3 regions of the Microbacterium istanbulense genome follow, and region 3 is predicted to be linked to each of the others. Evidence: predicted binding sites of a transcription regulator. Region 3 holds the regulator's gene; each other region holds the start of a gene.
The links. Region 3 encodes HrcA, which represses chaperone genes, less so after heat shock. Its sites were predicted from a motif close to TTNGCACTCGNNNNNNNCGAGTGCNAA; they were not measured.

Region 1 (2,263 bases), on a different contig from region 3:
AGCATGGCCTTGCGGCGGTCGCCGAAGCCGGGAGCCTTGACGGCGACCGACTTGAAGATGCCGCGGATCTTGTTCAGCACCAGCGTCGCGAGAGCTTCGCCCTCGACGTCCTCGGCGATGATGACGAGCTCCTTGCCGTCCTGGATCACCTTGTCGACGATGGGCAGAAGGTCCTTGATGTTCGAGATCTTCTGGTTAGCGATCAGGATGTACGGGTCCTCGAAGACCGCTTCCTGACGCTCCGGGTCGGTGACGAAGTAGGGGTTCAGGTAGCCCTTGTCGAAGCGCATACCCTCGGTGAGCTCGAGCTCGGTGCCGAAGGTCTGCGACTCCTCGACGGTGACGACGCCTTCCTTGCCCACCTTGTCGATGGCCTCGGCGATCAGCGCGCCGATCTCGGGGTCGGCGGCGGAGATCGACGCGGTCGCGGCGATCTGCTCCTTCGACTCGATCTCCTTGGCGCTCGAGAGCAGCTCAGCAGTGATCGCGGCGACGGCCTTCTCGATGCCCTTCTTGAGCGAGATGGGGTCGGCGCCGGCGGCGACGTTGCGCAGGCCCTCGCGGACGAGCGCCTGAGCGAGGACGGTCGCGGTGGTGGTTCCGTCACCGGCGACGTCATCGGTCTTCTTGGCGACCTCCTTGACCAGCTCGGCGCCGATCTTCTCGTACGGGTCGTCGAGCTCGATCTCCTTGGCGATCGACACACCGTCGTTCGTGATGGTGGGGGCGCCCCACTTCTTCTCGAGAACGACGTTGCGACCGCGCGGGCCGAGGGTGACCTTGACGGCGTCGGCCAGGATGTTCAGGCCGCGCTCGAGGCCGCGGCGGGCCTCCTCATCGAAAGCGATGATCTTTGCCATGAGTTCTTTCGTCCCTCCCGGACGTAGGCGTGTGGGTTTAGCACTCGAACACAGTGAGTGCTAACGCCATTCTGGCACTCGGCATCCGAGAGTGCAAGCCGCGAGGGAAGCCGCCCCGACTACTCCGCGGGGGTCTCGGGAGCAGCGGTGGTGCGATCCAGGCCCAGCACGACAGTCAGCTGAGGATCGTCCGTGTCGTTCTGGCCGGCATAGAAGTCGCTCTGCACCACGCTCGCGCCGCCGATGAGGTCGGCGACCCCCGCGGCAGCCGCCTGGTCACCGGTCTCGACGTAATAGACGGTGGTGGTCTCGAAGTCGGTGGTGGATCCGGCGCTCGCGAGCACCATGTCGTCGGTCCAGCCGTTGGCGAGCAGGATGTCGCGCGCTTCGGTCTCCAGACCGTCGGTCGACGTGCCATTGAGGATCATCACCCGGTACGTGGGGTCGATGGCGGCCTCGCCGGCCTGGGTGGCCGCCACCTCGGGCTGAGCCTGCGGGAACAGCTCGATGCGCCCCATCATCACCAGCGAGATGAAGATGCCGGCCACGATCAGCACGAGAGCCGCGGCCGTCGACCACAGCAGAACCACCCAACCGTTCATGCCCGGCGCTTCTGCGCGGTGCGCACCGACCCTCCCGGAGTCGCGGGGGACGTCGTCGAATCGATCGTGAGGGCGCGTGGACACCAGAAGATGCTATCTGGCCGATGCCGTGAATCCGCTCCGCGGGGCGCTCAGCCGACGAAGCCGCGCATGCGCGAGGTGCGCTGGGCGGCCCGCGCATCGCGCAGCCGGCGAAGTCGACGCACCAGCAGCGGATCGAATTCGAGCGCGGCCTCGGTCTCGATGAGACGCCCGAGCAACTGGTAGTAGCGTGCGGGACTCAGACCGAGCTTCTCTCGAATTGTCTCCTCCTTCATGCCGCTGTGACGCGGCCAGGCCGCCTCCAGCGTCAGGATCGCCTTGTCGCGATCGGTGAGGTCTCCGAGCATGAGGCCAGGCTACGCGGCATCCGCCCCGTCGCCGCCGCGCCACTCCCAGTGACGACCGAGGGGGTCGGCCGCGGCACGGACCTGCCCGTCGATCGCGACGACCGAGCCGGGCCAGTCGTCGACGCTCACGGGCGGCTGCCACAGGTCGCGCAGCAGTGCGGGTGCGTCGATCGTGACCCATCGTGCGTCAAGGGACCGGATGGCCTCGACGAGCTCCAGCCGGCGCGGCCACGGCAGGTAGACGAGCACTCCGGGCGTGCTCACGACGAGGGTGGCGTCGGCGGGTGCCTGGGCGGCCAGCGCGCGCAGCTGCTCGACCGCGTCCCCCTCCCACAGCAGCGGCGGGTCGGATGCCGCGATGTCGAGCGCCGCCGCGATGCGCTGCTCTCGTCCCTGCTCGCCGGGCCAGACC
Region 2 (2,263 bases), on a different contig from region 3:
TCCACAGCACGAGTTCGACCACGCTGCCGGCATCGCTCACCCACTGCGCCTCGACGTCAGCGGGGATGAGATCACGATCGAGGCCGGGCCCGAGCTTGATGCCGGTGGGGCGAGAGGCGGCGACGTCGAAGGCCCAATCGAGCGAGGGGGAGTAGTCGGATGCCGCGACGCGGCGGGTCTCACTGTGCCCCGCCGTCCGGCGAGCCGGATCCAGCCACACCGCGACGGCCGGGTCATCGGGGAGGGCCTCTTCGGCGAACGCCTGCCGCACCCGCGCCTCATCACCGAACACCGACAGGTTGTAGGCGGCGATCGCCGCGGTGACCTCGTCGGCATCCACCGCGTCGACACGGATGCCGGCACCGGCGAACGCCAGACTGTCGCCGCCGATCCCGCAACCGAGGTCGGCGACCGCCGTGATGCCGGCTTGGCGCAGGCGCACGGCGTGCAGCGTGGCGATCGGCAGGCGGGTCGCCTGTTCGAGACCGGCGCGGGTGAACAACATCCGCTCGGCGAACTCGCCGAATTTCGGTTGCGCCTTCACGCGCAACCGGGCCTGCCCGACCACGGCGGAGACAAGGTCGGGGGAGTGTCCCGCCGCGCGCAGGCGAGAGACCGCGCGGGCGACCTCGGCGGCCGAGGTGACCGGGCCGAGTTCATCGAGCAGGGTCAGTCCCTCGCGGGTCAGCAGGGCAGTCAGCTCGGACATCTCCACGCCTCTAGCCTAGGGTGGCTGGCACTCGCATTGCATGAGTGCCAGCCCTGCGCCTAGACTGATCATTAGCAACCTCGGTACGAGAGTGCTAATTGAGTCTTCTGATCTCCGTCAAGAAAGAGGTACACCGTGTCGGTTTCCATCAAGCCGCTCGAGGACCGCATCGTCATCAAGCAGGTCGAGGCCGAGCAGACCACCGCCAGCGGTCTGGTCATCCCCGACACCGCCAAGGAGAAGCCCCAGGAGGGCGAGGTCGTGGCCGTGGGCCCCGGCCGCATCGATGACAACGGCAACCGCGTTCCGCTCGATGTCGCCGTGGGCGACCGCGTGCTCTACAGCAAGTACGGCGGCACCGAGGTCAAGTTCGGTGCGGACGAGTTCCTCGTCCTTTCCGCCCGCGACGTGCTGGCGGTCGTCGTTCGCTGATCGCGACGAACTTCATGAAGGGGGCTCGGATGCTGCGGCATCCGGGCCCCCTTCGTCGTTCCGCGGCATCCCCTATTCGTCCCCGTGCAGCCCCCGGTGACCCCCGGTAGCGCCCCCACAAGCCTCGGGGTCGCCCCCGATGTCGCTGCGCCCCCGCCGGCGCAGACTCTCATCAAGGCCGAATGGCACTCTGACGAACAAGGGGAATCGATCATGGCTGCAGAAGACAACGTCAATCTCCTCGGAGCCCAGTGGAATCTGGACGTCGAGGACTCGTTGAACGACAACTCGGACAACTCCTGGACGGACAACTCCGACAACTCGGACAACTCCGACAACAGCGACAACTCGGACAACAGTGACAACAGCGTCGACACCGATGTCGACCTCGACGTCAAGCTCGAAGACTCGTTCAACGACAACTCCGATAACTCCGACAACTCGGACAACTCCGACAACTCGGATCACTCCGTCAACGACTCGTACAACGACAACTCGGTGCACGACTCGGGTAACACCACGCTGAACGACCACTCCATCAACGCCGGTGTGCGCCAGTACAACAGCGGCGGATTCGAGGACTTCAACCTCGGCATCGGCGGTGGCGGCGCGGCCAGCCTCATGGGCGGCGGCGGTCATGGCCACGGCGGGGGCACCGACATCGACATCGACATCGATGCGCGCTCGACGGTCAACGACCAGTCGGTGAACCAGAACATCTCCACCTCCTCGGGCAGCGGCGGCGCGGCCTTCGCGGTCGGCGGCAGCGCCGGCGGCGGCCTGGGCGGACCGGCCCTGTCCGGTGCCGGTGGCGGCTCCGGCGGCACCAGCGGTGCGGGGGGCTCGGGAACCGGCGGTGACGGTGGCGACGGTGGGACGGGCGTTCTCGGATCCGGCGGCGACGGTGGCAACGGCGGCAGTGGGACCGGCGCAGCCAGCGGCGACGGTGGTTCCGGCGGCAACGCGATGTCGGGAGCCGGCGGCGGATCGGCCAACGGCGGAACCGGTGGTGGTGCAGGTGCCACGGGTGGTGACGCCTCGGGCGGCAACGTGGGCCAGTACTTCGGCCAGAGCAGCGTCATCTCTTCGGGCGACGGCTCCAACGCCGCAGGCGGCGACCTG
Region 3 (2,263 bases):
GAAGGACGTGCCGTCGTACCCCGACAACGCCGCCGTGCCCCGCTCGAACGCGCCGCCGTGGATCCAAACGACCACCGGTGCTGCCTCTGCGTCGGCCGGCGCCCACACGTTCAGGGTGAGGATGTCTTCGCCCGGGATCTGCACGCTGCCGAGCAGGGAGGACATCGGTGCGGGGTAGGGCGACTGCGGGGCGGTGGGGCCGAACGCGACGGCGGGGCGGATGCCGCTCCAGCTCGCCACCGGCTGTGGCGGGCGGAACCGGTTCTCACCGAACGGCGCTGCGGCATAGGGCACGCCGAGAAAACGCCGGATGCCGTCTGTCTCGCTCCCGGCGATCGTCCCCACCGAGAGAGCGACCGTTGTCTCTTCCCCCATGGCGGTCATGCTACGGGGTCTCGCGGCGGGTAGAATTGGCACTCAGCGAGTGTGAGTGCCAACAGGAGGGAGCGACATGGTCTCGGAACGCGGGCTGCAGGTACTGCGGGCGATCGTGCAGGACTATGTCGAGACCCATGAGCCGGTCGGCAGCCGTTCGATCGTTGAGCGCCACGCCTTCGGGGTGTCCGCGGCCACCATCCGCAATGACATGGCCCAGCTCGAGGACGAAGACCTCATCACGGCTCCTCATACGTCGTCTGGGCGCGTGCCCACCGACAAGGGGTACCGCGTGTTCGTCAACCACCTGGCGCAATTGCGCCCGCTCAGCGGGGCGCAGCGGGCAGCGATCGAGTCGTTCCTCGTGGCGCCGGCAGACCTAGACGACCTCATGGCCCGCACAGTGCGCGTGCTGACACAGCTCACCGGACAGGTGGCTCTCGCGCAGTATCCGTCCTTCGCCCGCGCCAAGATCACCCACCTCGAGCTCGTCGCCCTCGCGCCGAATCGGGTGCTGGTGATCCTGGTGACGGATGCCGGCGGCATCTCGCAGCGCGTTGCCCCGCTGCCCATCGACATCGACGAAGAAGACATCGCCGTGCTGCGTGCGCGGCTGTCGGCGGTGATCTCTGGGCGCCCCGTGGCCGATGCCAGCGAGCGCGTCGGCGATCTCGGCCCCGTTGAGCCTGCTGGCGCCCGCACCCAGCCGGCGCTCGACGTGATCGCCGGGGTGATCTCCGAAGAGCTCGGCGAGTTCCGCCAGGACCGTCTGGTGATGGCCGGAGCCGCAACCCTCGCCCGAAGGGAACAGGACTTCCGCGGCAGCATCCATCCGCTTCTCGAGGCCATCGAGGAGCAAGTGACCCTGCTGCGCCTGATGAGCGAGATGGTCACCGACGAGCATGGACTCGCCGCGAGCATCGGCACCGAGAACGCGCCGTTCGGTCTGGGCGAAGCCTCGATCGTGGCGAGCAACTACGCTGCCCCCGGTGGCACAGCCCGCGTCGGTGTGATGGGACCGACGCGCATGGACTACCCGACCAACCTCGCCGCCGCCCGTGCGGTGGCGCGCTACCTCTCGAGACTGCTCGAGGACGACGACTCCGGGCGCTGAGCGCCCGCGACGCACACACTCAGAAAGGTGACTGTGGCGGACCACTATGAAGTTCTCGGGGTGTCTCGTGACGCCTCCCAGGACGAGATCAAGAAGGCTTACCGACGACTGGCGCGCCAGTTGCACCCCGATGTGAACCCGGGTGAGGATGCCGCCGAGAAGTTCAAGCTCGTCACGCATGCCTATGACGTGCTGAGCGACGAGGACTCGCGGCGCCGCTACGACATGGGCGGCGACGCGAACGGTGGCTTCGGCGCCGGGGGCTTCGGCGGCTTCGGCGACATCTTCGAGACGTTCTTCGGTGCGGGGTCCGGCGCGCGCAATGCCCGTCCGCGGTCGCGCCGCGAGCGGGGGCAGGATGCCCTTGTGCGCGTCAACCTCGACCTCGGTGACGTGGTCTTCGGCACGCACCGTGACATCGAGGTCGACACGGCGGTGCTGTGCGAGACGTGCCAGGGCAGCTGCTGCCAGCCGGGCACCTCGCCGGTGACATGTGATGTCTGCGGTGGCTCGGGCCACGTGCAGCGTCAGGTGCGCAGTCTGCTCGGCAACGTCGTCACCTCGCAGCCGTGCGGTACATGCGAGGGCTTTGGCACGACCATCCCGAACCCGTGTGTCTCGTGTGGCGCCCAGGGACGGGTGCGCTCCCGCCGCACCGTGTCGCTCGACATCCCTGCCGGTGTCGAGACCGGACTGCGTCTGCAGCTTCCCGGTTCGGGTGAGATCGGTCGTGCCGGAGGTCCGCACGGTGACCTCTACGTCGAGGTCACGGTC

Region 1: the regulator HrcA is predicted to act here: its motif matches at 898-924, upstream of groL (chaperonin GroEL).
Region 2: the regulator HrcA is predicted to act here: its motif matches at 734-760, upstream of groES (co-chaperone GroES).

The regions. Positions count from the first base shown of each region.
Region 1 covers NZ_JBBDGN010000010.1:80,649-82,911, reverse strand. Annotated here, with positions in the region: gene groL (chaperonin GroEL) at 1-860, opposite strand, end outside; gene WDU93_RS11225 (LytR C-terminal domain-containing protein) at 980-1,546, opposite strand; gene WDU93_RS11220 (DUF3263 domain-containing protein) at 1,594-1,851, opposite strand; gene WDU93_RS11215 (DUF2332 domain-containing protein) at 1,861-2,263, opposite strand, start outside.
Region 2 covers NZ_JBBDGN010000002.1:118,862-121,124, forward strand. Annotated here, with positions in the region: gene WDU93_RS03570 (class I SAM-dependent methyltransferase) at 1-715, opposite strand, end outside; gene groES (co-chaperone GroES) at 845-1,141, shown strand; gene WDU93_RS03580 (hypothetical protein) at 1,355-2,263, shown strand, end outside.
Region 3 covers NZ_JBBDGN010000014.1:60,525-62,787, forward strand. Annotated here, with positions in the region: gene WDU93_RS13055 (carboxylesterase/lipase family protein) at 1-375, opposite strand, end outside; gene hrcA (heat-inducible transcriptional repressor HrcA) at 452-1,489, shown strand; gene dnaJ (molecular chaperone DnaJ) at 1,523-2,263, shown strand, end outside.